4 regions of the Methylobacterium sp. Leaf94 genome follow, and region 4 is predicted to be linked to each of the others. Evidence: riboswitches for the same ligand, from Rfam matches in the RefSeq annotation. Region 4 holds a riboswitch; each other region holds the start of a gene.
What was found. A riboswitch is a leader RNA that binds a small molecule or an ion and turns the genes downstream of it on or off. The one in region 4 is predicted to bind cobalamin.

Region 1: it holds a riboswitch for cobalamin, as region 4 does, so the genes downstream of both, ASG63_RS22720 (TonB-dependent siderophore receptor) here and ASG63_RS01965 (TonB-dependent receptor) in region 4, are expected to answer to the same signal.
Region 2: it holds a riboswitch for cobalamin, as region 4 does, so the genes downstream of both, ASG63_RS06825 (TonB-dependent siderophore receptor) here and ASG63_RS01965 (TonB-dependent receptor) in region 4, are expected to answer to the same signal.
Region 3: it holds a riboswitch for cobalamin, as region 4 does, so the genes downstream of both, ASG63_RS09150 (CbtB domain-containing protein) here and ASG63_RS01965 (TonB-dependent receptor) in region 4, are expected to answer to the same signal.

Annotation. Positions count from the first base shown of each region.
Region 1 is NZ_LMRM01000064.1:14,591-22,391, forward strand. Features, by position in the region: gene ASG63_RS22710 (DUF3526 domain-containing protein) at 1-99, opposite strand, end outside; gene ASG63_RS22715 (ABC transporter ATP-binding protein) at 96-839, opposite strand; gene ASG63_RS22720 (TonB-dependent siderophore receptor) at 839-3,001, opposite strand; cobalamin riboswitch at 3,185-3,394, opposite strand; gene ASG63_RS22725 (hypothetical protein) at 3,965-4,360, shown strand; gene sigJ (RNA polymerase sigma factor SigJ) at 4,347-5,210, shown strand; gene ASG63_RS22735 (hypothetical protein) at 5,207-5,647, opposite strand; gene ASG63_RS22740 (SDR family oxidoreductase) at 5,660-6,418, opposite strand; gene ASG63_RS26695 (ATP-binding protein) at 6,689-7,801, shown strand, end outside.
Region 2 is NZ_LMRM01000008.1:147,637-155,437, reverse strand. Features, by position in the region: gene ASG63_RS06840 (ABC transporter ATP-binding protein) at 1-545, shown strand, start outside; gene ASG63_RS06835 (DUF6925 family protein) at 520-1,482, shown strand; gene ASG63_RS06830 (AAA family ATPase) at 1,497-2,027, shown strand; cobalamin riboswitch at 2,124-2,322, shown strand; gene ASG63_RS06825 (TonB-dependent siderophore receptor) at 2,433-4,541, shown strand; gene ASG63_RS06820 (DUF1624 domain-containing protein) at 4,541-5,722, shown strand; gene ASG63_RS06815 (hypothetical protein) at 6,487-6,735, shown strand; gene ASG63_RS06810 (hypothetical protein) at 6,732-6,962, shown strand; gene ASG63_RS06805 (replicative DNA helicase) at 6,959-7,801, shown strand, end outside.
Region 3 is NZ_LMRM01000012.1:156,202-164,002, reverse strand. Features, by position in the region: gene cbiB (adenosylcobinamide-phosphate synthase CbiB) at 1-892, shown strand, start outside; gene ASG63_RS09175 (DUF3616 domain-containing protein) at 889-2,031, shown strand; gene ASG63_RS25165 (hypothetical protein) at 2,018-2,155, opposite strand; gene ASG63_RS09170 (cobyric acid synthase) at 2,223-3,677, opposite strand; gene ASG63_RS09165 (hypothetical protein) at 3,674-4,390, opposite strand; gene cobO (cob(I)yrinic acid a,c-diamide adenosyltransferase) at 4,390-4,989, opposite strand; gene cobU (bifunctional adenosylcobinamide kinase/adenosylcobinamide-phosphate guanylyltransferase) at 4,986-5,519, opposite strand; cobalamin riboswitch at 5,605-5,797, shown strand; gene ASG63_RS09150 (CbtB domain-containing protein) at 5,836-6,012, shown strand; gene ASG63_RS09145 (CbtA family protein) at 6,040-6,810, shown strand; gene ASG63_RS09140 (DUF1636 family protein) at 6,803-7,243, shown strand; gene cobW (cobalamin biosynthesis protein CobW) at 7,240-7,801, shown strand, end outside.
Region 4 is NZ_LMRM01000002.1:34,485-42,285, forward strand. Features, by position in the region: gene ASG63_RS01940 (alkene reductase) at 1-262, shown strand, start outside; gene ASG63_RS01945 (hypothetical protein) at 312-1,112, shown strand; gene ASG63_RS01950 (hypothetical protein) at 1,125-1,430, opposite strand; gene ASG63_RS01955 (FdhF/YdeP family oxidoreductase) at 1,427-3,724, opposite strand; gene ASG63_RS01960 (hypothetical protein) at 4,032-4,343, shown strand; cobalamin riboswitch at 4,420-4,621, shown strand; gene ASG63_RS01965 (TonB-dependent receptor) at 4,730-6,898, shown strand; gene ASG63_RS01975 (PepSY-associated TM helix domain-containing protein) at 7,382-7,801, shown strand, end outside.

The DNA of each region.
Region 1 (7,801 bases), on a different contig from region 4:
GAGGCCCGCGACCGTGAGGAGCAGGACGAGGACGGCGCCGATCCAGCGCAGGCGCGCATCGCGGGCGGTGCGCCCGAGTTCGGCCAAGAGGCGCCTCACGCCGCGCTCCCCGCCAGCCGCTGGATGTAGAGCCGCTCCAGGCCGACATGGTCGAGCGTCGTGGGGTCGATCTCCTCGACGATGCGGCCTCGGCTCAGGACCCCGACGCGCCCGGCCATCTCGCGCACCCGGTAGAGGTCGTGGGTCGCCATCAGGATGGCGGTGCCGCGCTCAGCGGCCGCCCGGACCGTGGTCGAGAAGTCCGCGGCTGCGCTCGGATCGAGGCCGGAGGTGGGCTCATCGAGGAGAAGGAGCCGGGCACGGCGCGCGAGCCCCACCGCGATGCCGACCTTCTGGCGCATACCTTTGGAATAAGAGCCGGCGGGACGCTCGTAGGCAGTCTCGGCGAGACCGGCCTCGGCCAGGAGCGTGCGGGCTGTCCCCTTGCCCAGGTCGAGGCCGGCCAGGGTCGTGAAGTAGCGCAGGTTCTCCACGCCGGAGAGGCCGGGATAGAGCGCCACCTGTTCGGGGATGTAGGCCACGTGGCGGCGGGCACCAACTGGATCAGCGCCGGCATCGATCCCGCAGACCCGGACCGTGCCGGCATCCGCCTTCAGGAAGCCGAGGATCAGGTTGACCGTGGTGGTCTTGCCGGCACCGTTCGGCCCGAGCAGGGCGAAGACCTCGCCGGGGCGGAGCGACAGGTCGAGGCCATCGAGGGCCTGGCGTTCGCCGAAGCGCTTGCCCGCCCCCTGGATCTCAAGGACGAAGTCACCCGCATGGGTCGTGACCTCAGTCATCAGAACCGCACCGAGACGGTGCCGGTGAAGCGCCGGGGCGCGCCGGGATAGACCCGGAAGGCGTTGTTCGAGCTCTCGTAGTAGGTCGCGTCGAAGATGTTCTCGACGTTGAGGCCGAAGCGCATGTTCTCGTAGCGGTAATGGGCCAGGGCATCGACCGCGATGTAGGCCGGGAGCACGAAGCCGGAGCCTGCCGCGTCCCCGGCGCGTTCGCCGACGCCGCGCACGCCGCCGCCGAGGCTTAGCCCCTTCCAGGGGCCAGCCTGCACCTCGTGCACGGCGAGTAGACTGCCCGAGTGGCGCGGGATGTTGATGAGTGGTGCGCCTACCGGCAGCACGTTGTCCTTGGTCACCTCGGCATCGGCGTAGACGTAGCCCGCCAGGATCTTGATCTCTGTGGTGATCTGGCCGGCGGCGGTAAGCTCGAAGCCCTGGCTGCGCACGCCGCCCGCTGCCAACGAGAAGCCGCTGTTGTTGGGGTCGGCCGTGAGCACGTTCTGCCGCTCGATGCGGAAGGCCGCCGCCGTCAGGCCGAGCGCGCCTCCAAACAGATCGAGCTTAGCGCCGACCTCGTAGCCGATCCCGGTCTCGGGCTCGAACGGAACCGAGCGAGCTACCGCGAAGGCGTCGGGGCCGATATTGGGCCGGAAGCTGGTGCCGACATTGGTGTAGAGCGAGAGCTCCGGCAGGGGCTGGTAGACGAGGCCGGCGCGCGGCGTCGCCGCCACCCGGGATTGTTCCGTCTGCGTCGCCGTCGTGCGCTCGCGGAAGGACTGCTCGAAGAAGTCGAAGCGCACGCCGAGCAAAGCCTTCCACTCGGGGCTCAGCGCGATCTGGTCCTGCGCGTAGAGGGCGGTGTTGGTGACCCGCTCTAGGTTGTTGCGCCGGATGGTCAGCGGCGGCAGCGCCTGGCCGTAGCGCGGCTCGTAGATGTTGAGCCTGTAGGGGCTCTCGCGGAAGTTCGAGCGGTCGTAGACCACGCGGCTGTCGGTGCTCTCCCGCTCGAAGCCGAGAAGTACGGTATGGCTCAGATCGCCGGTGGCGAAGCGCCCCACCACCTCGGCCTGGCCGATGGCGGTATCCCAGCGGTAATCGCGAAAATTCCGGTCGCGCAGAACCGTGCGGTTGTCGGCGGCGAGGCCACGCACCTCTGCCGATTCCCCGACCAGCGAGCCGGTGTTGAAGTGGGTGGCCAGCCGCATCTGCCAGTCGGCGTCGAAGCGGTGCTCCACCCGGACCTGCATCGTGTCCGAGCTCTGGTACGTGCTCTGCCCGGGCTCACCGAGGAAGCGGGAGATCGGCAGGAATCCGAGCTGCTTGTTGATCGCGATCACGCCCCGGTCGACCACGATGCGGTTGCGCAGAATCTCGGTCTCGACGGTGACCTTCGTGTCCGGCGTGACCTGCCAGCTCACCACGGGCGCGACGAGGAGTCGGTCGCCATCCACGAAATCGCGAAAGCTGTTCTGGCGGCCGCCCGCGAAGTTGAAGCGGTATAGCAGCGTGCTATCCTCGTTCAGGGCGCCGCCGGCATCGACTGTGCCGCGGAACTGCTCGAACGAGCCCCACAGGCCGCCCATCTCGACGAAGCGTTCGGCGGTCGCCTGCTTGGTGACGAAGTTGACGAGGCCGCCCGGGTCGCTGCGCCCGAACAGGCCGCCGCCGGGACCCTTGAGCACCTCGATGCGCTCCACGTTTTGGGTATCGGGCGGCGGCGGCGAACCACGGTTGATCGGGAAGCCGTTGCGGTAAAGTTCCGAGGTGGTCGTGCCGCGGATGGCGTAGCTGAACACCGTCAGGCCGCCGAAATTGTTCTGCTGGGCGACGCCGGGCGTGTAGTTGAAGACTCGGTCGACCCGGGTGGCGGCGAGATCCGTGATGACCTCGCGCGGCGCCACGGTAACGACCTGGGGCACGTCGCGCTGAGGCGTGTCGGTCTTCGTGCTGCTCACCGCCCGGTCGGCCCGGTAGCCCGGGGTCGGACCGATTAGGCCTATCCCCGGGTTGGGGCCAGCACCAACGACGACTGGGGCACTCCCGCCAGCTCCCTCTACGGAGAGTTCCTCCAGCGTGACGGCCTCCTGCGCCCGAGCCTCCAAGGCAGGCGCCCCCGCCGAGAGGATTGCGGCGAGCGCGTAGTGCGATCCTCGACGCCTCGACATCCGACGACGCTTCGCCGGAACGGGCAGGTTCAGGATCGGGGCCTTCGAGGTCGGCAGGTTGGGACGAAGGGGCACCGGTGCGCTCAAGGTTGTCGAGCGGCGGCCGAGCGGGTGCCCTCACGGGATCGGCCGCGTCAGCAGCCGAGCCCGCTCATGCGCTCCGCCGGGACACCCCGCCCGAGAGACGTATCGTGGTGCAAGGCAGGTCTCCTGGCTCGCGGGTCGTTGCCCTCGCCTCGGCCTTCCCGGTGCAACGCACCAGTGACCATGATCGGAAAGGGCTCGCCGCTGACAGTTGCGGGGGCAGCTTCGGAAGCACTCCTGCGAGCACCCCGAATTCCCTCTTAGCCCGCGAACCGACGACCCGCAGGAACCTTGACGGTCAGACATTCGCTGGGCGCCGCCGCATAGTCAATCGAGGGGACGCCATTTTCCGCAACATTGTAACATTGCATCGGTATGGTTCTGGATGGTTGTGCGTCTTCAGATGGTTTGGGGCTGTCTGCGGTGTTCAGGAGCGGAGGCTGTGGTCCATCTGGGGTGAGAGGTTAGGCAGCCTGTGCCTGGTGCTGCAACTGTCCGATGCCCGATGGCCTCCACGATAGGCCACTTAAGGACATCTTCCGATCGAAAGCAGCCGGACCGCATTCCACACAACCCGGTCATACAGCGGACCGTCAGGACCCGACCCGATGTCGCCATTGATGCCCACGCCTGAGCATCTCGAAAGCGGTCGTTCGTCGATAGATATCGCCGCGGTCGAGGCGTCCCTGGGCTCCGTGTCATGGCTTGATCGAGTGCTTCATCGCCACGCTCGAACATCGGGGCAGGCAGCAGGTGTCTAGTGACATGGATGGTGCAAGGCCGAGGTTCCGAAAGGTGCCCCTCGGAAACTTGCACCCCATGTCACATCAGACGGCAGTGCATCGTCACTCACGTGAACCAATCACGTGGGAGAGCTCGATGATCAAGACGATTCCGGTACTCGCCGGCATCCTCGGCGCAGGACTGGCCGGAAACGGCATCTTCATGCTCACCTCACCCGAGGCATGGTACTTCGCGGTGCCGGGCGTGACGACAACAGGCCCCTTCAATCAGCACTTCCTGCGCGATATCGGCCTGATCTTCGTGCTGATCGGGTTGGGTTTCGTGTACGGGGCCGTGAGACCCGGATCGCGTGTCCTGCTCTGGAGCATGGGTGCGATCTGGCTCTCTGGCCATGCGCTGTTCCACTTCTGGGAAGTTGCAGTGGGCATCTGCGGGCCGGAGGCGCTGCCCCGAGACTTCCCCGCGGTGACACTTCCTGCGCTTATTGCTGTTGCCCTCAGCGTCTGGTCGTTCCGCCATGCCGACCATTGATGATCCGACCCGCGTCTTCGAGCAGGAACGGTCGCGGCTCATCCGGCTCGCCTATCGTATGCTCGGGTCGCTCGGCGAAGCCGAGGACGTCGTACAGGACGCATGGCTGCGCTGGCGGCACGTCGACCACGCCGAGGTCGCCTCGGCCGGTGCCTTCCTCTCGCGGACAGTGACGCGGCTCTGCCTGGACGTCATGAAGTCCGCCCGAGTGCGGCGTGAGACCTATTTCGGAACCTGGTTACCTGAACCCGTTGCCCTGGTCCCGGACGAAGCCCCGGGCGACGACCTGACGCTTACACTGATGCTCGCCTTGGAAAGGCTTTCGCCGCTGGAGCGGGCCGCGTTCCTCCTGCACGACGTCTTCGCAGTCCCGCTCGCGGAAATCGCGGTCACCCTCCGGCGTGAACCACCGGCGGTCCGTCAGCTCGCCGCGCGAGCCAGGAAGCACGTGCAGTCCGCACGCCCGCGCTTCCCTGTCGAGCCGGAAGAGGGTGTACGTATCGCCAAGGCTTTCTTCGAGGCGGTGTCCTCGGGCGAGATCGCGGCGCTCCGCACCATGCTGGCCGACTCCATTATCGTGCACTCGGACGGAGGCGGAAAGGTTCTCGCCTTTCCTCGGCCTATCATCGGCATCGACAAAGTCACGCGCATGTTCGAGGGGGCTGCGCGTAAGTCGTGGATCCAGCATGCCCGGAAGCTGCAGGACCTCTGGATCGACGGCCTGCCGGGCTATTTCAGCCTGGAGCCCGGTGGAATGCTCCAGACCGTCGCTGGAATCCAGACAAGCTTGAGCGTCTGGCGAGGCGGTTCGGAGGAGCGGCGGAATCACTTTCGCCCCACTGAGCCTTAACGGCGGGCGATTGCCAGTTCCCTGCGGCAAACGATTGAGAACGCGCAGAGCGGGTCGAGACCGCTGGCGTGGCGGATGTCCGCGAAGGCGACGAGATCCTTGTTCGGAGCGAAGTAGGTCTCGCCAATGCGCTGCATGACACGCTCGGCCTCCTGGAGCGTCTCCGGCTCTCCGAAAAGCCGGATTTTGTTGACGATGGCATAGAGGTTCACCAGCTTAGCCGGGTCGTCGAGTTCGTGCCGGAAGGCGTCGCCGAACAAGGTCGACGCCTCCCGGATGAACTCGCCATAGAGGGCTTCCCGTCGCGCTCGGTCCTGCACCAGGAGGGTCGCGCGCTCCTGGCTGTGTTGCGTCAGCCAAGTGGTCGCAAAGGAGGCCATCGCGCCAATGGCGGACCCCGCAAGCGCGGAGAGCGCCGAGATGTAAGCCGCATCCATTGGCTAGAGGCCTCAAGCCACTCGTTTCGGCTGTGCCGCCAGCCAGTCGCCGTAGCGCCGTTGCGAGAGCCATGCGTCACCTGTGGGCGTCAGCCAGGGGCCTGCGAGAACCACCCCGAAATACGCGGCCGTATCGTCCGTGATGACGTCCCGTAGCTCACCGATGCCGTCAAAGTGGCGCTTCACCAGCTCGGCCATCGGCAGACGCTCAGGGCCGGCGATCTCGACCATGCTGTTTCGGGGTGGCGCCAACGCGGCCTCGGCGACCTTGGCCGCAACATCGGCCGACGCGATGGGCTGGATCAAGGCGGAGGTCACACGTGCGACGCCGTCCACGAGTGCGGCGCTCGCAATCGCGGCAACGAACTCGAAGAACTGCGTGGCGCGGACCAACGTCCAGGGCACGCCCGCCGAGGCTATCAGTTCCTCCTGAGCGAGCTTGGCGCGGAAATAGCCGCTGTCGAGCAGGAGTTCGGTCCCGACTACCGAAAGCGCGACGTGGTGGGACACACCAGCCTTCTTCTCGGCCTCGGCAAGATTCTGACCGGCGCGGACGAAGAAGTTCATCGCGGCGTCGTCGGCAAAGGATGGCGAGTTGGCGACATCGACCACCACGCTGGCACCCTTCAGGGCTTGCGCGAGGCCTTCACCCGTTACGGCGTTCACACCCGTATTCGGCGAGGCCGCAAGGACCTCGTGGCCGGCAGTCTTCAGGGTGGTGACGACCTGCGAGCCGATCAGCCCCGTGCCGCCGATGACGACGATTTTCATGTGATGCTCCGTCCTGTGTCCGGTCCCGATGGGGACGTTCGAAATCAAGACGAGAGCGATCCACCCAGTGTGACATGGACTCCGACAAAATCGATGCGGCCGCGTGTCAAGCGCCCCTACAACCACGGAGAAGTTCGTTCGGCCATGTCACGTCCGCGCCGGCTCTCTCGTCATACAGACAGCATCGCGAGGAACGACGATCATGACACCCGACATCGAGAGGCTGACATGGGACAGTTCCCATGTGCCCCCTGGGCGAGGGACGAACGGTTGAGGCCTCCCCGTCCGCTCAGGTGGCAGTTCCTCACCCTCTTCGTCGGCCTGCTGGTCCCAACCTTACTGTTCGTGGGTGTCCTGCTCTGGCGTTTTGCGGCTTCCGAACGAACGCGCGTCGAACAGGACGTCCAGACCCGAGCGCATGCTCTGTCGGTAGCGTTCGACCGCGAGATCTACGGCGTTCTCACGACGCTCCAAGCGCTCGCGACTTCGCCGAGCCTAGCGAACCACGACCTTCCGGCTTTCTACGCGCAGATGCAGGAGATCAGTCGCCTGCAGGGGATCAACATCAACCTCCGGCATATCGATGGGACCGCCGCGTTGACGACTCGTGCGCCGTTCGGATCTGCTGCACCTGCGCCCCGTGTTCTTGCGGAAATCGACGGGGAGGTGCTGCGAATTGGCGTTGCGATGGTCAGCAACGTCTTCCTGACTTCCGTTTCCCAAAAGCCAGTTTTTCAGATCGTCAGCGCTCCTATCCGCATCGGTGAAACGCCAACCTATATCCTCGCGGCGAGCCTCGATCTCGCTTACCTGGTCGCAACGACGCGCCGCGAGGATCTCCCTTCCGGGTGGATCGGGTCGCTGGTGGATCGCAACGGAATCGTCGCCGTCCGGACCGAGCGACAAGAAGACTTCGTCGGCAAGCGGACCTCAACGGATTTTCGCACTCACACGATCGATGACGCTGGACGGTATTATGGTCGCAACAGGGTCGGCCAGGATGTCCTGGTCGGCTATGGCAAATCCAAGCTGACGGGTTGGACCGCGGCGGTCGTGGTCGGCAGAGAGCTCGCCGAAGCGCCTCTGCTGCGTTCGATCACGATCCTCGTCGGGTTGGGCCTCGTACTCGGACTACTCGTCGTGGGTATCGCGTTGGGCGTCGGCGGACGGGTGGACCGCGCGATGCGTCGCCTGAGCGAAGGCGCCGAGGCGATTGGCCGAGGTGACCCGGTCAGCGCAATCGCGACCCCCATCCTGGAAGTGAACCAGATCGGGGCGGCGCTCGTGACAGCGGCACTACAGTTGCAGGCACGAACATGCGAGCGCGAGGCCGCTGAGATCGCGTTGCGCGACCTCAACCTGGTCCTGGAAGACCGGGTCACG
Region 2 (7,801 bases), on a different contig from region 4:
AGGTGCGTGACCTCGTCGCCCTCGGCAGGCTGCCGCATCGACGCGCGTTCGGTCGCCTCGATGGCGCCGATCACGCCGCCATAAATCGAGCGATGGCACGGACCGATGTCGCGCGCTTCGCCGAGCGGACCGAACCGACCCTGTCCACGGGCGAGCGGATGCGCGTGCTGCTGGCGCGGGCGCTCGCCGTCGAAGCGGAGTGGTTGTTGGCCGACGAACCGATCACCGCCCTCGACCCTGCCCACCAGCTCGACGCCATGACGCTGTTGCGGAGCGTGGCCCTGGCCGGCACCGGCGTCGTCGCCGTCATGCACGATCTGACCCTCGCGGCCCGGTTCTGCGACCGGATCGTGGTCCTGGGCGCGGGACGTGTCGCCGCCGATGGACACCCGGACGTTGCGTTGACCGACCGGCTACTTTCGGACGTCTTTGGCGTCACAGTTTGCCGTGGAGCTGGACCGGACGGAGTCCCCTACATCCTGCCCTGGAACCGTTCGGGGCCCCATACGGAGGAGATCGATGCAGCCTTCCCCAAACAGCCCTGATGCCACCGTCGCCCTTCTGCGCGGTGCACTGGCCGATCCGACCACGGCCTGGAGCCTGGGCAGCTTCGGTGCCATCGCCGAGTTCATGCGCGATCCCGACGAACCCGTCGTGGCGCTGCCGGACGAGCGCCTGGGACTTGCGACCACGCGCGGGGCCATCGCCCTGACCCCGAGCTCCGACCTGCGGCCCGTCGCCTACGAGACGGCCGTTTCGTCCGGCTGGAACCACGCCATCGCGCTTTGCTTGCCGGAGGCGACCTGCGCGATGAACCGCAGGACCGTGGTGACGGAGCTCGGGCCCGACCGAAACGCCGCCCGGGTCGAGGATCGCGACGGCATCCTGTTCGACCTCGGCCTCGGCCTTCTCGCCGTGGATGCCTGCGTGCGGGTACGCGATCCGGAGGCCGTCGAGCGGCTGCGGGCCGGCGTCGGCATGCCGCTATTCGACCACGCAAACCCCATCGGGCCGCATCTCGTCGCCATGAGCCCGCACCGGGTATTCCTGGCGCGGGCCGGGCGCGTCGAGGTCTATGCCCCGATCCCCGGGGCTGGCGGTACCAGTCCTGAAGGTCCGCACACGCACGTACTGCCGAAGCTCCTGCGCAGCGGTCGGACCCATGCCGCCACGACGCCGATCCCGGCGGGCTGGGTCCCCTGCGGAGGCCTGCACCCGGCCCACCCCTACAAGGACATGATGGGCGACCGCATCACCTTCGATACCGGCCGCTACGAAGCGTTCCAGGCGATGCTCGACCATTGGGGTGATCCGGAACTCGTGGCCATCAAGCGCGGCGGGCCCGAGGCGCCCGGCGGCACGGTGTCGACCCGCCACGCCCAGGGCGCACGCCGGGTCGCCGAGGCCCAGGCACGTTACCTGCGGGGCGAGATCATCGAGGCCACGGCAGGCGACGACGAGGATGCAGAGGCGGCGGCCTGACCGTGACCCGGACGGTGCCCGGCAGGAATCGGTGGGGTACGCCCCAGAGGGTAATCGGCCTAATCGGCTGCCCGGGCGCGGGGAAGACGACCTACGCCCGCCGCTTCGATCCGCTCGACGGCTGGGTCCACCTCACCCTCGACGACTTCCGTCAGACCCTCTGGCCGCCGCACCGGCAGGTCTACTGGGAACTCAGGCAGGGCTCACATGACGATGCGGCCCGGGACCTCCTGCACCGGGTCAAGGAAGCGGCCCTGGATGCCGCCCTGACGAGCGGCTTCAGCGTGGTGATGGCGGACACACATCTCATCAGACCCGTGTTCGAGCGCGAGCTTGGGATCGTCGCCCGACACGGGCTCACCGTGGAGTGGAAAGTGTTCGACGTGCCGTGGGAGGTTCTGAAAGTCCGCAACGCGGAGCGTGGTCGGGTGGACCCGTCGCATCGCCAGCCGGATGAGGTCCTCCGGTTCACCTACGAGGTTTTCCAATCCCCGGACGCTTGGTGGCGTAGCTTGTCGCCGCAGCAGGTCGAGGTCCTGACCTGACGGACGCAGCGAGCGATCCGTGTTCCCAAGTGTTGCCGGCAGGGCATAACCCCTCGTGCATTGCACTTGGTCCGTTGACGGGCATGGGCGTCGGCATGGTACCTCGGCTGTGACGGTTCCTCCCCGGAGGATCAAAAGGGAACGCGGTGCGGGGGTAGCCCCAACGCCGCGGCTGCCCCCGCAACTGTAAGCGGCGAGCCCTTCGCCACCGACGTCACTGAGCGGCCTCGCTCGGGAAGACGGTGAAGGGCGATGACCCGCGAGCCAGGAGACCTGCCGTCAGTCGTGGTCACACGCGAGACACGCTGGGCGGGGTGCCCCGGCGGGTGCGGAAGCATGCGCGCTGCGCGTGGTTCGGCCTCGTTCGCGGTGACGTGCCACTGCCGTCGCCCGAGGCCCATCAACGTGTCCCGTTCACCGTCCATCCCGCTGATGTCCGTGCTGGCCCTGTCCTGCGCGATCCCCACCGCCGTCGCCGCCCAGGGGGCGCCCTCGGGCGAGACCGCCGTGGTGCTCGACGCGCTTTCGGTCGAGGGTACCCTTACCGCCATGCCGACCTACCGGGTGCCCGAGCTCTACAGCGGCTCCAAGACGGTGACGCCGCGCCGCGACCTGCCGCAGCAGGTCGACGTGGTGCCCCGGGAGGTCCTGGTCGACACCGCCGCGACCCGGGTCGAGCGCGCCCTCGACTACGTACCCGGGGTCGGCAAGCAGAACGACTTCGGCGCCCAGAACCTCGCCCTCTACTCCGTCCGCGGCTTCGCAACCCAGGATATCTTCCAGAATGGGTTCAACATCGCCCGCGGCTACAACGGCGCCCCCGACACCCAAAACGTCCAGTCCATCGAGGTCCTGAAGGGCCCGGCCGGCGCCCTCTATGGCCGCAGCGATCCGGGCGGGACCGTGAATATCCTCACCAAGCAGCCCGTAGCGCGACCCTTCGTCGAGATGGGCACTCTGTTCGGCAGCTTCGGCAACGCACGCACCACGGTCGATGCCGGCGGGGCGCTGAGCGAGGACGGCAGCGTCCTCTACCGCTTCAACGGCGCGCTCGCCCGCCAGGACAGCTTTCGAGATTTCGTCGACGGAGATCGGGTGCTGCTCGCGCCGGTGGTGAGCTGGCAGGTCACCCCCGACACCAAGATCACGTTCGAGGCGCAGTACCTGCGCAACCGCCAGACCTTCGACCGCGGTACGGTGGCGGTGAACAACCGCCTCGGCCTCGTCCCGCGCTCGCGCTTCTTCGGCGAGCCGGGCGACGATTCCGTATCCGAGAGCGCGCTGCTGCAGGTGCGGTTGGAGCACGCCTTCAACACCGACTGGCATTTGCGCGTCGCCACCCACCTTAACACCGGAAGCCTCACCGGCCTGCAGACCGGCACGACCGGGATCCTCGACGACGGCCGCACGCTGCTGCGCGAGTTCCGCCAGCACGACTTCACCTGGGGCGTCGCCATCGGGCAAGCCGAACTCGTCGGGCGCTTCGAGACCGGGCCCATCGCCCACACCTTGCTGCTCGGCCTGGAGCACGAGCGCTACAACAGCACCGAGAACCTCCTGCGCTCGACCCCGCGCCTCGACCCCTTCGCCATCGACCTGTTCAACCCGGTCTACGGGCAGGCCAAGCCCCCGTTCACGCGCCGCTACAGCGCAAGCGAGAACGTCGGCAACACGGCGGTCTACCTCCAGGACCAGATCGCCCTGAGCCCGGAATGGAAGCTGCTGCTGGGCAACCGCACCGACTTCTACAACCAGACCTTCCGCGACAAGGTCGCGAACGAACGGACCGAACAGGACCGTACCGGCTTCTCGCCGCGGGCCGGGCTCGTCTACCAGCCGCTGTCGTTCCTGGCGCTCTACGGCAACGTCGCCGCCTCGTTCCGCCCCAACACCGGCTTCGACAGCGCCTCCCGGCCCTTCGCGCCCGAGACCGGGTTCGCGTACGAGGTCGGGGCCAAGCTCGACCTGTTCGACGGCCTCAGCGTGACGGCCGCCGCCTTCCACATCGAGAAGGAGAACGTGCTCACCACCGATCCGGCGGACTTCTTCTTCCAGATCGCCGCCGGGGCCGTACGCAGCCAGGGCTTTGACGTCAGCCTCGTCGGGCAGGTCACCCCGGAGTTCCGGGTGATCGGCGGCTATGCCTTCATCGACGCGGCCGTCACCCGCGACGAGGTGCTGCGTCCCGGGTCACCCCTCCTCAACATCCCGCGCCATAGCGGCTCGCTGCTCGGCATCTACGAGGTCCAGGCCGGCGACTGGAAGGGTTTTGGGATCGGCGGCGGGTTCCGGGCCGTCGGTTCGCGCCTCGGCGACAGCGGGGTCGAGAGCTTCCGGCTGCCCGGCTACGTCCTGACGGACGCGCTGGCCTACTACCGCTATGAGAACCTGCGCTTTGGGCTCAACGTCGACAACATATTCGACGAGACCTACTACGAGCGCTCCTACAACACCTTCTGGGTCGGCGTCGGCGAGCCGCGGCGGGTCACCGTCAGCATGACGGCACGGTTCTGATGGGCGAGCGTCCGGAGCCATTCGAGGCGTCCGCCGGCATGTCGGCCCTGTCCGGCCGCATCGCGTCAATCGATGCCCTGCGCGGACTGGTGATGGTGCTGATGCTGCTCGATCATCTGCGCGAGACCTGGTTCCTCCACGTTCCCGTAGCCGACCCGATCGACGCTCGGACAACTCTGCCGGCCGTGGCCCTGGCCCGTCTCGTCGTCAGCCTGTGCGCACCCATCTTCATCGCGCTGACCGGCGTGGCAGCTTTCCTGTTCGGCACCAAACATTCGCTGGCCGAGACACGAGCCTACCTGCTGAAGCGTGGCCTCGTTCTAATGGCGCTGGAGGTCATCTACCTCTCGGAACTGTACTGGGGCGTCGCCAGTCCGACGATTTGGCTGCAGGTGATCTGGTGCATCGGCATCTGCATGATCGTCCTGGCGGTGCTGATCGGCCTGCCGCGTCCGGTCCTCTTCGTTGTCGGATCGCTGATCGTCTGCGGACACAACCTCCTCGACCCGATCCACCTCCAGCCTGACCAACCATTTTTCGCTGTCTGGGCGATGCTGCACCAGCGTGACGTCATCGCGCTGCCCTTGGGGCTGGTCGCAAAAACGACCTATCCCGTGTTCCCGTGGATTGGCGTGATCGTGCTCGGCTACGCAGTCGGCCCGTGGTTCCTACCGAGCGTCGAGGACCGCACCCGCGAGCGCCGGTTCCTGGCCCTCGGCTGCGGGATGCTCGTCGCCTTCGTGGTGCTGCGCCTGGCGAACGGGTATGGCGACAAGCCCTGGTTCGTGGTCGAGGGCGATGCACTTCGGACCGCGATGAGCTTCCTCGCATTGACGAAGTATCCCCCCTCGCTGCTGTTCCTGCTGCTGACGCTCGGAATCGGGGCGCTCCTCCTCGTTGCGCTTGAACGAATGCGCGACGCCCCAGTCGTCGCGGCCTTAGCAGTGTTCGGCGGTGCGCCAATGTTCTTCTACTTGCTCCACCTGACGATCCTGCGGCTCCTGTACCATGGTGCCGCCGCCATCTGGGGCCCGACGCAGGGCAGCGTGTTCGGCGTGGAAGATTATGGCTGGGTGCTGGCCTGGTACGTCGGCCTGGTCGTACCCTTGTACTGGCCGACGGCGTGGTTCTCGCGCTTCAAAGTGGCACGTCGCGATATCGCCTGGCTCAAGTATCTCTAGTTTCAAAGCACAACTTGGTCCGATCGTCTCGTCCCCTCTCCGACGAATTGCTTTACGATATATTGCGCAAGTTATTCCTTAGCACCAGCCATGGTCTTAGATTGATTGCGCAATGACGCGCGGGTCCCAGTCGCCCTTATACAAACGACCGCTTTCGAGCATCAACGAAGCTTTGGTGAACGACCAGTTCGGGTCGTAAGCAGCTATTCGAACGGTCAAGCTGATTAGGTTCAGACCATAACCCCGGCACGCGGGTACGAGCTGGGATCGCTCCGGACGCCGCCGATCTCTTAGTGCCCCCTGACAGCCTGGAAACAGTCACGTGGTCGCCGGAGGGAGCCCTGTATCGCGTGGTGGGCGACCCGGAGGCGGAACAGCATCACCGAGGACGAATGCCGCCGCCGGGAGGCACTGGCGAGCGCCGTATTCAGGGCATGCGGGTTGGACCTGATGGCCTTCAACGATGCAGCTCGCCGCCCAGACGTGGTTGTCCCGGTGCTTTGCGACCGTTGGGATCGAACTGGTTTCGGAGAACTGGGCAGCTGAAAAAGACTGCACCCCCAGTGCACCCCACAGCGAATAACCTGGGGTGCAGGGTTAGCGGCCATTCCCGCTAACATACTGAGATTGTTTGGTTAGTTTGGTGGGTGCACAAGGGTTCGAACCTTGGACCCGCTGATTAAGAGGCCTCTGAAAGCCTAGCAGTCTCAAAGACCATTTCGACAAATTCCCTCTTCGTTCCTGCATTGTAGGAAAAGGGAAATTTGGCCTTGTCGAAACGAGAGTTGATCCCCCCTCCCCCCTCGAAAACGAAGAACGCCGTCGCGGGGGTGAAGGCCCGCAACGGCGCTAAACAGAAGACCCCGGGTAAGAGCTTCGGTGCGAAGAATACCGCCGCGCGGCCCGCGCTGGCAAGTCGCCTCGTCGCGCTGATCGGCCGGGACGGCACGGTCACCGCCCTCTTCAACCGGCCCGATGAGATGCGTGCCTTCCTGCAGGGAGGCCGGGCATGAGCGACCTCCGCACCATCGCCACCGTCCGCAAGAACAACTCGGAGGAGATCCGGGTAAGCGTCGCCATCCATGATGGCTACGCCCTCGTCGACATGCGGGTGTTCTCGGCGCCCCGCAGCAGCCGCGGCGAGCCCGTGGCGACCAAGGCCGGCATCTGCCTCACTCGGACCAAGCTGCCCGAACTCATCCTGGCCCTGCAGGCCGCAGAGCGCGAGGTGATGCGATGATGGGCTCCACCATGGTGCCCGACGTGGTGCCCCCGACCGCCTTCGACAGCGAGCAGGCCCTGCTCGGCGCCATCCTGCACAACAACGACGCCCTCGACCGCGCCCGCGATCACGTGCAGCCCAGCGACTTCTTCGAGCCGCTGCACCGGCACATCTTCGAGGTGATGATACAACGCCGGGATGCCGGCGAGGCCATCGACTTCGGGCTGATGAAGGCTGTCCTCGGCAACGCCGACCTCGGCGGCCAGACCGTCGGCGGATACCTCGCCAAGCTGGTCTCGGAGGCGATTACCGTCAGCGGCGCGGCGAGCTATGCCCGGCTGATCGCCCAGGCCGCGCGGATGCGGCGAGTGCTGGAGACCTCCCAGGCCGCTGTCGCAGCCATGACAGACGGATCGGTGCGAAGCCCGACCGAATACGCCGCCTACATGATCGAGGCGCTGGACGAGGTCGCAAGCGCCGGCCTTAGCGAGAGTGCCCGGCGCGTCACTCTCGGCCAGGGCGTCGCCAGCGTGCTCGCCCGGGTAGATCAGACCCGGATGGGCAAGGGCATCATCGGCGTGCCCTACGGGGTGCCGAAGCTCGACACCGCCACCCTCGGCATGCGCCCCGGACAGTTCGTGGTGCTCGCCGGCCGGCCCGCCATGGGCAAGACCACGGCCGCTCTCCACATCGCGCTGACGGCCGCGCGCCGCAGTGGAGCTGTCGGCCTGATCTCCCTGGAGATGAACGCCGAGGAGCTGTCCGAACGCGTACTCTCGGCCCTGGCCTACAATCCGCGGGAATGGGACCAGATTACCTACCGGGCCATCGCCGAGGCGCGCGGACTGTCAGAGACC
Region 3 (7,801 bases), on a different contig from region 4:
CCATCCTGTCACCTGGATCGGCGCGCTGATCGCGACCCTCGACCGCCACTGGAACCGGGGGGCGCCGGTTCGCCGCCGGCTCGCGGGCGTGGCCGGGCTCCTCGTGCTTCTGGGGGTCGTCGGCAGCCTCGCCCTGGCCCTCACCGCCCTGGCCGGCGCCGCCGGCCTCCTGCCCGCGCTCCTCGTCCTCGCCCTGCTGGCGGCGAGCCTGCCGGCCCAGCGCAGTCTGCACAGCCACGTCGCCCGCGTGGCGGCCGATCTGCGGTGCGAGGGCCTCGCGGGCGGACGCCGCGCGGTGTCGATGATCGTCGGGCGCGATCCCGAGACCCTGGACGAGGCCGGCATCTGCCGGGCGGCCATCGAGAGCCTCTCCGAGAACTTCTCCGACGGCATCGTGGCGCCGGCCTTCTGGATCGGGGTCGGCGGCCTGCCCGGCGGCGCGCTCTACAAGGCGATCAACACCGCCGACAGCATGATCGGCCACCGCACCCCGCGCCACGAGGCCTATGGCTGGGCCGCCGCCCGCCTCGACGATCTTGTGAACCTTCCGGCCTCGCGGCTGACCGCCCTGCTCCTCGTCGCGGCCGCGGCCGTCCATGCCGGCGCTTCGCCCGGCCAAGCCTGGCGGGCGGTGCGGCGGGATGCCGGCCGCCACCGCTCGCCCAATGCCGGCTGGCCGGAGGCCGCCATGGCGGGGGCTCTCGGCTTGGCGCTCGCCGGCCCCCGAACCTACGGCACCACCCGCGTCGCGGATAGCTGGATGGGCGACGGGCGCACGGAGGCGACCCCGGCCGACGTGGAACGGGCGCTTGCGCTCTACCGCACGGCATGCGGATTCCTGTTCGGGCTCGCCCTCCTCCTCTTGGTCCTCCTCAAGGTCGCCCTCGCATGATCCGGTCGAAGACGACACGCCTCGGGCGACGGGGAGCCCTGGCGCTGGCCGCCCTCGGCCTCGCCGCTCCGACCCCCGGCCGCACCGCCGAGGGCCTGCCGACGCCCTACACCGTCACCCGCGATTTCGACGGCGAGACGAAGGGCGACGGGGCCTACGACCTCAGCGGCATGGCCTGCCGCCCGACCGACGCGGACGGCAGCCGCCTCTGCGTCGTGGTCAACGACGAGAACCGCGGCGCGCAGTTCGCCCGCCTCGCCGGCACCACGCTGACGCCCGGCGCCACCGCCTACGACCTCGGCACGGCGCCCTCGCCGGCCATCCGGGGCACGCCCCCCGCGCAGTCCCGATGCAGCGGCGGTCCGGGCAGGTTCGATCAGCTCGACGGCGAGGCCGTGGCCTATGCCGAGCCCTTCTTCTACGTCACCGGGTCGCACGGCTGCACCCGGGGCAAGCGCAGGTACAAACTGTCGTCGATGATCCTCACGCGCCTGCGGCCGAACGCCGACGGCACCGCCGCCGCGGAGACAGTGAGCACCTACCGCCTGTTCGACGCCCTGATGGCCTCCGCGCCCGTGCGCGACTCCGTGCTGCGCGACCTGGAATTCGATTGGAACGCCTTGCCGCCGGAGGGCACGCCGCAGCCGAACGGCCTGAACGTCGAAGGGCTCGCGGTCGTGGGCGGGCGCCTTTACGCGGGCCTGCGGGCACCGAGCCTCGCGGGCAAGGCCTTCCTCGTCTCCGTACCGGTCGAGGCGCTGTTCGCGGATGGAAACGCCGCCCTGTCGGCCGAAATCGGCACGATCCCCCTGGAGGCCGGACCCGATGCGGGCGTCCGCGACCTCACGATCCTGCCCGACGGACGGATGCTGGTGCTCACGGGCTCGTCCCGCAACGGCCTGCCCGTTCCCTTTCGGCTGTCCCTCGTCGACCTGCCCTCCGGCGCCCTGACCCCCGTCGCCACCCTCGCGCCGGTCCGCGGCGAGAACCAGAAGGGCAAGGTCATCGACGGCAAGGCCGAGGCCGTGGTCCCGCTCGGATCGGGCCGGGTCCTCGTCCTGTTCGACAGCCTTCGGAACGGGGCGCCGCACGCCTACGCGGTGCCGATCCCGGAGAGGGGCGCGCCTACGCCCCCCTGAGGCTCGGGCCGGCTTCCGCCGCGCCCCGGCGCGCGGCGTCGCGGCGGAGCGCCGAGAGCACGACGAACATCAGGCTCGCGCCGAGGCCGAGGCAGGGGTCGATCCGGGGCGGGGACGGGATCATGGAGGCTTCCTCGCCGCACCCGTCGCGAGGCAGGCGTTCCGGCGCCAAGCCTAAAACCGTCGGGACGCTACGAGGCCAGGGCGAGCAGCGCGTCGCAGGCGACATGCGCCTCGCAATGATCCGCGAGCCGGTCGAGTACCGCCTCGATGCCGGCCTCGTAGGCCAGCCCGCTCGGGGCCGCCCCCAGGCGGCCGAGCCAGGCGCCCCGCTGGCGGTCGTCGGCGAACAGGCCGTGCACGTAGGTGCCGGTGACGCGGCCGTCGGCCGAGACCGCGCCGTCGAGGCGCCCGTCCGCGAGCCGGATCGCCGGACGCGCGGTGTCCGGCCCGGTGGTGTCGCCCACATGCATCTCGTAGCCCGAGAACGGCACGCCGTCCGGCTGGCTCGTGCCGGTCACGGCGGCCAGATGCTTCACCGGCGTCATCACGGTCTCGACGTCGAGGAGCCCGAGACCCGGCACGGAGCGGGGCGCACCCTCGATGCCGTGCAGGTCGTCGATGCGCCGGCCGAGCATCTGGTAGCCGCCGCACAGCCCGAGCACCCGCCCGCCGCGCCGGACATGGGCGCGCAGGTCGATGTCCCAGCCCTCCGCGCGAAAGGCGTCGAGGTCGTCGATGGTGGTCTTCGAGCCCGGCAGGAGCACGAGGTCGGCCACCGGGATCGGCTCGCCCGGGCGCACCAGCACCACCGCCACGTCGGGCTCGGCCCGAAGCGGGTCGAGGTCGTCGAAATTGGCGATGCGCGGCAGCACCGGCACGGCAACGACCCTGCGCCGGGCCGATCCGGTGTCCGAGCCCGCGAGGCCGAGGGCGTCCTCCGCCGGCAGGCGCGCCGCGTCGGGAAAGTGCGGGATCAGCCCGAAGCTCGGCCAGCCGGTCGCCTGCGCGATGGTGGCCATGCCGTCGGCGAACAGGCTGGGATCGCCGCGGAAGCGGTTGACGAGGAAGCCCCGGATCATCGCGGCGTCCTCCGGGTCGATCACCGCCTTGGTGCCCACGAGGCTGGCGATGACGCCGCCCCGGTCGATGTCGCCGAGCAGGATCACCGGCGTGCCGGTGGCGCGGGCGAATCCCATATTCGCGATGTCGCCGGCCCGCAGGTTGACCTCGGACGCCGAGCCCGCCCCCTCCACCACCACGAGGTCGGCTTGCGCCTTCAGGTACGAGAAGCTCTCCAGCACGGAGGCGAGGAGACGCGGCTTCCAGGCCTGATAGTCCCGCGCCCTGGCGGTGCCGACCATGCGGCCCTGGACCACGACCTGGCTGCCGGTCTCGCTCTGGGGCTTCAGCAGCACCGGGTTCATGTGCACCGAGAGCGCCACCCCCGCCGCCCGCGCCTGCAACGCCTGGGCCCGCCCGATCTCGCCGCCATCGGCGGTGACGGCGGCATTGTTCGACATGTTCTGCGGCTTGAAGGGCCGCACGGCGAGCCCGCGCCGCGAGAAGACCCGGCACAGCCCGGCCACGATCAGCGACTTGCCGACATCCGAGCCGGTGCCCTGGATCATGAGGGCGCGGGTCATGGCTGCGGCCCGTCCGACGGGGATGCGGCGCAGGCCGGATCGGCGGGCCGCGCGGCGCGACGAAAGGCCAGGATGGCGGCCCCGTAGGTCTCGACCACCTCCGAGAACGGCACGCGCTCCGCCGTGAACAGCACGGCCCGGTGCCGGAACAGATGGTCGGGAATCGCGAGGTCGCCGCAGGTCGACGCCGGGGGCGGCGCCTGCTCCCACCCTTGCGGCAGGGGCTGCCACAGGAGTTCCGCCCCGATGGTCTGCCGCGTCGTGCCGAGGGCCTGGACCGCCCGGCCGAACGGCGTGTCGGTGGTCTCGAGCAGGCGGTTCATCTCCGGGGTCAGGCGCTCGGGCACGTACCAGTTGTCCGCCTCCGACAGGACGTGGTCGCCGCAGGCGAGCCGCACCTGACGGTAGCGGAGGACGGTGTCGGGGACGGCATTCAGGCGCCGGCGCGTCTCCTCCGAGGCGGGCTTGTCCGCGCCGCGCTGCCGATTCGCCGCGAGCCGCGGCGTCGCGGCCATGCCGTGCTCGGCGCACCAGCCTTCGAGGGTCGCGGTGGCGGAGCGGCTGGCGAGCAGCCGGGCGTTCAGGCCCTCCACCACCGCCAGGGCCTCGACGCGGCCGAGATAGCTGGCCGGCCAGGCCAGCGCGGTTTCAGCGTAGGCCGGATGGATGCCCGACAGGACAAGGAGCCCGACCGGGCCGAGGACGAAGCGCATCAGAATTCGATGCCCACCTGCGCCTTCACCCCGGCGGCGAAGTGATGCTTCACGACCGCCATCTCGGTGACGAGGTCGGCGGCCTCGATCAGGGCCGGCTTGGCGTTGCGGCCGGTGACCACGACGTGGAGGTCCGGTCGGCGCGCCCGGAAGGCCGCCACCACGGCCTCGAGATCCAAGTAGTCGTAGCGCAGGGCGATGTTGAGCTCGTCCAGCACCACGAGGCGGATCGTCGGATCGGCCATAAGGTCAAGGGCCTTGGCCCAGGCGTGCTCGGCGGCGGCGATGTCGCGAGCCTTGTCCTGGGTTTCCCAGGTGAAGCCCTCGCCGAGGGTGTGCCAGTCGATCCGGTCGCCGAAGGCCGTGAGGGCGTGCTTCTCGCCGGTGTCCCAGGCGCCCTTGATGAACTGCACCACGCCGACGCGCCAGCCGTGGCCCAGCGCCCGCAGGATCAGCCCGAGGGCCGCCGTGGTCTTGCCCTTCCCGGGCCCGGTGTTGACGATGAGGAGCCCCTTCTCGATCGTCTTCTCCGCCACCTCGGCATCCTGGACGGCCTTGCGCTTCTCCATCTTTTCGCGATGGCGGTCGGCGTCGGTCATGGGGTGGCTCCGGGTTGGGGTTTCACGACCAGGGGCAGGCCCGCCACCGTGAGGACGACGCGGTCCGCCTGGGCCGCGAGGCGCTGGTGCAGGCGCCCCGCCGCATCGCGGAAACGGCGGGCCAGCGCGTTGTCCGGCACGATCCCGAGGCCGACCTCGTTGCCCACCAGGACCACCGGGCCGGGGGCCGCCGTGCAGGCCGCGAGCAGCGCGGCGGTGGCGGCGTCCACGTCGGCCTCCGCCAGGATCAGGTTGGTGAGCCAGAGGGTGAGGCAATCGACCAGCACCGGCCCGGTCGCGGCGGCGACCGCCTCGGGCAGGGCGAGCGGCACGTCCTGCGTGATCCAGCCGTCCGGGCGGCGGGCGCGGTGGAGCGCGATGCGCTCGCGCATCTCGTCGTCCCAGGCCTGGGCGGTGGCGAGGTAGAGCCAGGGCCGAGGCTGCGCCTCGATCAGCCCCTCGGCATGGGCGCTCTTGCCGGAGCGCGCGCCGCCGAGCACGAGGGTCAGTCTGGGTGGAGGATGCGGCATGCGGCCTGCTGTGCCCGAAATCGAGGTCCCGGGTCAAAGGCGGGAATCCGATCCGGGCCGCGTTGTCAGCGGATCGGCAACCGCGTAGAAGCGTGGATCGGACGGTGCCCCGGCGACGGGGTGAAAAGGGAATGCGGTGAGGGGGCGACCTCGAAACCGCAGCTGCCCCCGCAACTGTGAGCGGAGACGGGACTGCCATCAGCCACTGGAGCGATCCGGGAAGGCGGCAGGACCAGCGACCCGCGAGCCAGGAGACCTGCCGTCCTCCCGCTCGATGCTTGACGGCCGCCGGCGGGGCGGCCAGGAGATGAACCCGATGTCGACCAACACCCTCGTCCTGACCGGCACCCGCACCAACGAGCGCCTCGGCGCCGTGCTCGTGGCCGCCTTCCTCGGCCTCGGCCTCGTGTTCATGGCGGGCTTCGCCCCCGCCATGGCGCTGCACAACGCGGCGCACGACTTCCGCCACAGCCAGAACTTCCCCTGCCACTGAGCGTCTCCGCTTAAGGCAGACAATCCCATGATCATCCGGCTCGTGTCGGCGGCCCTGGTCGCCGGCTTCCTCGCGGCCGTCGTCGCGACGGGCCTGCAGCTCGCGCTCACCTCGCCGCTCATCATCGCGGCCGAGCGCTACGAGACGCAGGCCTCCGCCGCCCCCGTTCGGCCGACCCCCGCCTCGCTGATCGTCCGCGTCCATGGCGGTCACGATCACGGCACCAAGGATCCCTCGGTGGCGGGCGGCGAGGTCGCGCCCGACTGGCAGCCCGGCCCCGGCCTGCCGCGCATGGCCTTCACCGCGCTCGCCACCCTGGTGGGCGGCGTCGGCTACGCGTTCCTGCTCGGTGCCGTGCTCCTGGCCTGCAACCGCGAGCCCAGCCCCGAGACCGGCCTGCGCTTCGCCATCGGCGGCTTCCTCGCGGTGGCGCTGGCCCCCGCCCTCGGCCTCGCGCCGGAACTCCCCGGGATGGAGGCCGCGCCGCTGGCCGACCGCCAGTTCTGGTGGGTGATGACCGCCGCGGCCACCGCCATGGGGCTCTACCTCATCGCGATCCGGCGGGCGCCGATCACCATCGCGGGCGGCATTGTGCTCCTCGTCGCGCCCCATCTCGCGGGTGCGCCGGAGGCGAGCCACGCCGCCTCGAACCTGCCGGCCTCCTACGCCGCGCAGTTCGCGGCGCGCTCGCTGGGCATCGCCTTCGTGTTCTGGGCGGTGATCGGGTTGGCCTATGGCTGGGCCTGGGGGCTGTTCGGCAAGACCCGGCCGACCCACGCGCGGCCGACCCATGCCTGACCACATGCCCGACCCGCGGCCTGACACGGACCACGCCGCCGTCACCCTCTACGTCTGCGCCACCTGCCGGACGGCCGGCGACGCCTCGGAGCCGCGGGCGGGCGCCCGCCTGCTCGCCGCGCTTCAGGACGCCGTGAGCGCCGGCGGCCACCCGGGCATCACGGTCGAGAGCGTCGAATGCCTCTCGGTTTGCAAGCGCCCCTGCACGGTGGCGGTGGCCTCGCAAGGCCGCTGGACCTACGTCTACGGCGATCTCGACCCGGTCGCGTCGGCCGGCACCATCCTGGACGGCGTGGCGCTCTATGCCGAGACGCCGGACGGCATCGTGCCGTGGAAGGCCCGGCCGCAGGAATTCCGCAAGGGCGTCGTCGCCCGCCTTCCCCCATTCCCGCCGCCCGTCGCGGCGCCCCCCCTTCCGGACGCCGCCGAATGACCCTCGTCGCCAAGATCCCCTGCACCATCGTCACGGGCTTCCTCGGGGCCGGCAAGACCACCCTGGTGCGCCACCTCGTGGAGAACGCGAACGGCCGGCGCCTCGCCATCATCGTCAACGAGTTCGGCGACATCGGCTTCGACGGCTCGTTCCTGGCCGCCTGCGGCATCGAGGGCTGCGGCGACGAGGACATCGTCGAGCTCGCCAACGGCTGCATCTGCTGCACCGTGGCCGACGATTTCGTGCCGGCTCTGAACAAGCTCCTCGACCGGGCCGATCCGCCCGAGCACATCCTGATCGAGACCTCGGGCCTCGCCCTGCCCAAACCCCTGGTCCAGGCCTTCCAGTGGCCGGCGATCCGCTCGCGGGTGACGGTGGACGGCGTGGTCGCGGTCATCGACGGCCCGGCCGTGGCCGCCGGCTTCTTCGCCGACGATCCGGCGGCGCTCGCCGCCCAGCGCGCGGACGACGCCAGCGTCGACCACGACAATCCCCTCGAGGAGGTGTTCGAGGACCAGCTCCTCTGCGCCGACCTCGTGGTGATGAACAAGGCCGACC
Region 4 (7,801 bases):
CGGCCAGATCCGCGAGCGCTTCCAGGGCGCCTATATCGGCAACAACCAGTACACCCTGGAGCTGGCCGAGAAGGACCTCGCGGAGGGCCGCGCCGACCTCTTCAGCTTCGGCCGCCCCTACATCGCCAACCCGGATCTGGTGCAGCGCCTCGAAACCGGTGCCCCCCTGGCCGAGGCCCCGAAGTCCTACTGGTACGGCGGCGGCGCCAACGGCTACTCGGACTGGCCGGGCATGAACGGCCCGGTGGCGATCAAGCGCTGAGCGGGCAAGAATCGCAGTGCCTGGTTGATGTGGAGGTCCTTCGTAAGGAATGGCTGCCACGCTCGGCGCCATGACGATGCGTGGATTTCGAGCGGCCTTCGTTGTGTTCGGCCTCATTGGCGCCGCCGTCTCGGGCGGCGCCGTGAGAGCGGCGCCGAGCGTGCAGGTCATCTATCTGCTGCCAGCCGACCGTCAGGAGTCCGAGAGTTACCGGCGTGCTGCCGAGTTCGGAGTCAGGCATTTTCAAGCTTGGCTGAGCGATGCGCTCAGGGGCCCGACCTTTCGCCTTGCAGATCCGGCGGTGCGCATCGTCCGGTCCGAGAAGAACGCAGCTTGCTTTCGCTCCACCGACCGACACACCGGCTACAGCGCATTCTATCGCAATACGGTGGATGAACTCGCGCGTATGGGCGTTGTCCGGTTCAACGATCCCGCCTCACGCTTTTTGGTCTACGTCGATGCTGACCATGCCTGCGGACAATCCGGCGCTGGTGGCAGTGGCGTCGCCGTTGTCTCGGCCAACGACCTTCGCGGCTTGTCTGGCGAGCGTATTGTTCCTGCCTGCGACAGGGCGAATGGAGCTGAAATTGCGGGAAGGTGCCGCTGGATCGGCGGTATCGGGCATGAGTTTTTGCACACGATCGGATTGATGCATCCGGACCGGTCACCAGCCTGCCAAACTGCCCAGTGTCGTGCCGAGGCCTTGATGATGCAGGGCTATATCACCTATCCGCGTGCGATTCTGCTCGATGAGGAGAAGGCGCAGCTTCTTCGCTCGCCGTTCATCGAGACGGGTATCCGGACGGAAGCCCGTGACTGCACCGAGGTGATCGCCCCCTCGGTCCGCTGACCCTCGAACAACCTAACCATGCAGCTGCGCCAGCACCGCATCCCCCGCCGGGCTGGCAACGTAGCGCGTGCGCTGGGTCCGCGCGTTCCGGTCGGTCAGGGCGAGGAGTCCCGCCTCGCTCGCCAGCGTCTCGACGGCGCGCAGCACCAGGGCGTGCTCCAGGTCGAAGACGCGGGCGAAGCTGCGGCTGTCGCGGGCGAGGTCGAGGTGGAGGGCGGCGAGAATGCCGGCCTCCAGGGTCGAGAGTCCGGGCTGGAGGGCGACCACCGCGTCGGTGGCCGCCAGGAAGGTCTCCGCGTCGGCCGGCGGTTCGCTCATGCGGCGGCCGGCGCGCGCAGGCGCACCAGCACCGACTTCGAGGTCGGCGTGTCACTGCCCTCGCCGAAGGTGGAGAGCGGCACGAGGACGTTGAGCTCCGGGTAGTAGCCGGCGAGCGATCCGCGCGGCATGTCGAAGGGCACGAGGCGGAAATCCTCGGCCACCCGGGTCACGCCGTCGTCATGGGTGCCGACGATGTCGACCCGGTCGCCCGTTCGGGCCCGGATCTCGGCCAGGTCGTCCGGGTGTGCGAAGACCACGCGGCGCTCGCCGTAGACGCCGCGGTAGCGGTCGTCGAGGCCGTAGATCGTGGTGTTGTACTGGTCGTGGCTGCGGAAGGTCTGGAGCACGAAGGTGTCGCTCGCGCGCTTCGCCCGCTGGTGCTCCGTCGCCTCGGGCAGGGGATCGGCGGAGAAGTTGGCCCGGCCGGTGGGCGTCTCGAAGCTGCGCTCGGCGGCGAGGTTCTTCAGCATGAAGCCGCGCGGGCGCCGGACGCGCAGGTTGTAGCCGGTGAAGCCCGGGATCGTACGCTCGATCAGGTCGCGGATGCGGTCGTAATCGTCGGCGAGGGCCGCCCAGTCGACCCGCGCGGAACCGACCGTCGCCGCCGCCATGCCGGCGATGATGCCGATCTCGGAGCGCAGCTCGGCCGAGGCCGGCTTGTTGATGCCGCCCGAGCCGTGGACCATGCTCATGGAATCCTCGACCGTGACGATCTGGGTCTTGCCCTTCGCGTTCCGGTCGATCTCGGTGCGGCCGAGGCAGGGCAGCAGGTAGGCGACGCGGCCCGGCACGAGGTGCGAGTGGTTGAGCTTCGTCGCGATGTGGACGGTGAGTTCGCAGGAGGCCAGGGCCTTGGCCACAAGGGTGGTGTCCGGCGTGGCGCGGGCGAAGTTGCCCCCGAGGCCGATGAAGGCCTTCGACGAGCCGTCGAGCATGGCCCGGATGGCGGCGAGCACGTTGTGGCCGTGCGCGCGCGGGGCGGTGAAGCCGAATTCCCGCTCCAGGGCGTCGAGGAGGGCGGCCGGCGGCTTCTCGTTGATGCCGACGGTGCGGTCGCCCTGCACGTTGGAATGGCCGCGTACTGGGCACAGGCCGGTGCCGGGGCGACCGACATGGCCGCGCAGCAGCATCACGTTGGCGAGTTCCCGGACGGTAGCCACCGAGTGGCGGTGCTGGGTCACGCCCATGGCCCAGGTGCAGATCACCTTGTCGGCGGCGAGATAGACCCCGGCCGCGACCTCGAGGTCGGCCCGGGCCAGGCCGGACTGGTCCTCGATGGATTCCCAGGGGGTGGCGTCCACGGTGGCCCGGTAGGCCTCGTAGTCCGCGGTGTGGTTGCGCAGGAAGGTCCGGTCGAGCAGCGACGGCTGGCCGACGGCCAGGGCCGCATCGTCGGCCGCGAACACCGCCTTGGCGATGCCCCGGAACGCCGCCATGTCGCCGCCGAGGCGTGGCTGGTAGTAGTGGCTCGCCACCGGCGCGCTGGCGCCGCGCAGCATCTCCACGGTGTTCTGCGGGTCGGCGAAGCGCTCCAGCCCGCGCTCACGCACGGGATTGAACACCACGACCTTCGCGCCGCGCTGGGCCGCCCGCCGCAGGTCGCCGAGCATGCGCGGATGGTTGGTGCCGGGGTTCTGCCCGACGACGAAGATCGCGTCGGCTTTCTCGAAATCCTCCAGCAGCACGGTGCCTTTGCCGACGCCGATGGCCGCCTGGAGGGCGATGCCGCTGGCCTCGTGGCACATGTTGGAGCAGTCGGGGAAGTTGTTGGTGCCGTAGTGCCGGGCGAAGAGCTGGTAGACGTAGGCGGCTTCGTTCGAGGCGCGGCCCGAGGTGTAGAACTCGGCCTGGTCCGGGTGGTCGAGCCCGCGCAGGGTGGCGCCGATTTCCGCGAAGGCGGCGTCCCAGGTCGTGGCGACGTAGCGGTCGCTGGCCGCGTCGTAGCGCATCGGATGCGTCAGGCGGCCCTCGCCCTCCAGGGCGTAGTCGGTCCAGCCGCGCAGCGCGCTCACGGTGTGCTTGGCGAAGAACTTCGGCGGCGTGCGCTTGTCGGTGGCCTCCCAGGACACCGCCTTCACGCCGTTCTCGCAGAACTCGAACGAGGACCCGTGCGCCGGATCGCCCCAGGCGCAGCCGGGGCAGTCGAAGCCGTCGGGCTGGTTGGCCTTCAGCATGGCGCGCGCACCCGACAGGGGCGCTCGGCTTCCCAGCAGGTGCTTGCCGCAACTTTTCAGGGCCCCCCAGCCGCCAGCCGCGGAGGAGCGCTTCGGGGTCGCGACCGGATGATCCATGACGGGGTCCTGAGGGGCAGGGCTCGCATGGCCGACGATCGGCCGCGAAGCGGAGCAGTCTCGCCCCAGCGATATCGCGATGCACAGCGCGCGCTCAATCGCGCGAAAACGCAGGCCAGTCATGCCGTTAGGGGTCCCATGCGTTTTTTGCAGAGCCGATGAAGACCGGGTTAAAACCGTTCCAGGCCGCAATGCGGAAAATCGGGACCCTCCTCTTCGGCCCCGGTCCCTGGCGGAGGGCGGGTCGATCGCCTAACCCTCGGGCCGGATCGGCCGCTGGAAAGCGGGGAAGACGGGAGCGTGGGAGATGCGGACGCCGGTGAGGATCTTCGCGGCGGCGGCCGTCGGCCTCGCGGTCGGCCTCGCGGTGATGGCGCATGACCGGCAGGTGGGCGCCGAATGGGCCGTGTCGGCCGAGCAGATCGCCGACGCGCAGGCCTACGGCAAGCCCGGCGTGGAGCTTCCGCCGGGCCACATGGTGACCGCGCCCCAGCGCAGCGAGGGCGCGGAGCGCCTTCCCCTGAAATGGATCCTCCTCGGCCTCGCGGCCGGTGGCGCGGTCCTGGCCGGCACGGGCCACCGGCGCGCGCCGGCGCGGAAACCGGATGACCGACCCTGACGCCCGACGCCTGTCGCCTGCCGGGCACACCGGCCCGAAAACCCCGCGCGGCCATTGACGCCGTCACCGCGTGTCGGGCTTCCTGGCGTCGGACGGTTCCTCCCCGGAGGATCAAAAGGGAACGCGGTGAGGAGTTTTGCTCCAACGCCGCGGCTGCCCCCGCAACTGTAAGCGGCGAGTTCCTCATCAGCACGTCACTGGGTGTCTCGACATCTGGGAAGACGATGAGAGGGCGGTGACCCGCGAGCCAGGAGACCTGCCGTCAGTCGTGGTCACACGCGAAACGCATCGGGCGGGGTGTCCTGGTGGGTGTCGGGGCGGATGCCGTGCGGCATCCGGGCCGGCCTCGTTCGCGGTGACGTGCCACAGACGTCGCCCGAGGTCCCATGTCGTCCTCCCGTTTTCGCTCGTTTCCCCGTTCACGGCCCACCGCCCGATCCTGGCTCCTCGGCGCCTGCGCCGGTTTCCTGCCCTACGGCGCCGGGATTCCGGACGCGTTCGCCGAGACTGCGCAGGCGGACCTCGCCGAATTGTCCGTGACCGCCGAGGCCCCGGCCAGCGGTGGCCGCGGGCCGGCCGCCCATGCGGGATTCGTCGGCGGCGTCACCGGCATCGGCGGCGGCCTCCGCAGCGTCGATGCGGCGAGCGCCGGCGTGATCTCGGGGGCGGCACTCAACGGCCGGCCGATCACCCGGCCCGGCGAGGCGCTCGAGAGCGTGCCCGGCCTCATCGTCACCCAGCATTCCGGGGAGGGGAAGGCCAACCAGTTCTTCCTGCGCGGGTTCAACCTCGACCACGGCACCGACATCGCGCTTCACGTGGACGGCATGCCGGTGAACATGCGCACCCACGCCCACGGCCAGGGCTATGCCGACCTGAATTTCCTGATCCCGGAACTCGTCGGCGCGGTCGAATTCCACAAGGGACCCTACTTCGTCCGCGACGGCGACTTCGCCTCTGCCGGCTCGGTGCGGATCGACTATCTCGACACGGTCGCGCGCAACCTCGCGCTGACGTCGCTCGGCAGCTTCGGCTACAAGCGCGCCCTCAGCATCGCCTCCGCGCCCCTCGGCGAAGGCCACCTGCTCGTGGCCGGCGAGGCCCAGACCTATGACGGCCCCTGGGACGTGCCCGACCGCCTCGCCAAGCTGAACGCCGTCGTCCGCTACAGCCAGGGCACGGCCCTCGACGGCTTCGCGCTGACGGGCATGGCCTACTGGGCCAAGTGGAACGCCACCAACCAGATCCCGGAGCGCGCCGTGGCGGAGGGGATCATCGGCCGCTTCGGCTCCCTGAATCCCACGGACGGTGGCGACACCGGCCGCTTCTCCCTCTCAGGCCGCTGGAGCCGGACGAGCGACGCCGGCATCACCCGGGCGAGCGGCTACGTCATCCGCTACGGCATGAACCTGTTCAACGACTTCACCTACTTCCTCAACGATCCGGTGAACGGCGACCAGTTCCGCCAGCGCGACAGCCGGGTGCTCGGCGGCGGCGAGGTCAGCCACACCGTCGAGGGCACCCTGTTCGGCTTGGCCGTGGAGAACGAGATCGGCCTCCAGACCCGCACCGACGCCATCCGGGTCGGCCTGTTCAACACCACGGCGCGGCAAACCCGCTCGACCGTGCTCGATGACCGGGTGCTGGAGGCGAGCGCGGCCCTCTACGTCGAGAGCCGGATGCGCTGGACCGACTGGCTGCGCACCAGCGTCGGCGTGCGCGCCGACGGGTTCTCCGCCGATGTCCGCTCGGACACGCCGGCCAATTCCGGCACGGCCCGGGACGGGATCGTCAACCCGAAGCTCGGCCTCGTGCTGGGACCCTGGTTCGACACCGAGGTGTTCGTGAACTACGGGGGCGGCTTCCACTCGAACGATGCCCGCGGCGTCACCGCCACGGTGGATCCGGCGAGCCCGCTCTTCAACATCAGCCGCTCGCCCTTCCTCGTGCCCTCGACGGGCTCGGAGATCGGCCTGCGCAACCGCAGCCTCGCCGGGCTGGAGACGGCGGTGACGCTGTTCCAGCTCGACTTCGCCTCCGAGAACCTGTTCCAGGGCGACAGCGGCACCACCGAGCCGAGCCGTCCCACCCGCCGCTTCGGCGTCGAATGGACCAACCGCTACGCGGTGACGCCCTGGCTCTCCCTGGAGGGGGACCTGACGGTGACGAATGCCCGCTTCGCGGACCGCGACCCCGTCGGCAACCGAGTCCCGGAGGCGCCCACCACCATCGCCTCGGCCGGGTTCACCTTCGGCGAGGGGCCGGGCTGGTTCGGAGCGATGCGCCTGCGCTACTTCGGGCCGCGGCCGCTGATCGAGGACAATTCGGTGCGCTCGCGCCCGACGGCGCTGGTCAACGGGCGGGTCGGCTACAACTTCGACAACGGAATCAGCCTGTCCCTCGACGTGTTGAACCTGACCAACGCCCAGGCCGATCAGATCACCTACTTCTACACCTCCCGTTTGCCCGGCGAGGCGGCGGACGGCGTCGCGGACCGGCACTTCCACCCCGTCGAGCCGACGGCGGTGCGCCTGACCCTGGCGGGGCGGTTCTAGGTCACATGCCGGGTGAAAGTCTGTGAGATGACTTTGCCATGTTGACGAAGCGTGGAACCACGGCTTACGCGGCTGTCATGCGTGCTTGGCGGCCAGATTGGGGATTCTGCCGTGCGGTCATCGCCCTGACCGTCCTCTACGCGCTTTGCCTGCAGGCGTTGCTGGGCTCCATGGCGCCCGTGCCCCAGCTGAGCTTGAACACCATCATCTGTGCCGAACACGCCGGAACGGACGCTCCGGCGGACGCGGCACTGCCCTGTCGGCATTCGTGCTGCACCCTGGTGCAAGCCGTCATGGTGCCCGTTCTGGTCCTCGCCTTCATCGCTGTGCGCTGGTCGCCCGGTGATGCGGTGCTCCGCGCCTGGCGGACCGGAGACCCGGGAACCGCACGGGCGCCGCCCGATCAATCCGTCAGTCCCCGAGGTCCGCCGACCGCCTGATCGATCCGTTTGTCCCAGATCGCTCCGTGCCGGACCCCCAACCATGTCTCAGTCCCTCCAGGGTGACGCGACGGCCTTCCGCGCCGTCGTTTCTGCCCGCCCGATGCAGGATGCCGTCTATCGCGCCGTCTGGCGCTGGCACTTCTACGCCGGCCTGCTCTGCCTGCCCGTCCTGATCCTGCTCTCGGTCACCGGCTCGCTCTACCTGTTCAAGGACGAGGTCAACGCGACCCTGTTCGCGTACCGGACAAGGGTCGCCGTGCAGGCGAGCCCGCCCGTGGGTGTGGACGTCCTGCTGTTCAACGCCTCCGAGGCCGTGCCGACCGCCGTACCGGTCTCGTTGACCGTGCCCGCCGATCCGTCCGCCTCCGCGGTCGTGACGATGGCCGAGGGATCCCGCAGGATCCTGGTCTATCTCAACCCATACGACGGCTCGGTGCTGGACCGGGTCGCCCGGGACGAC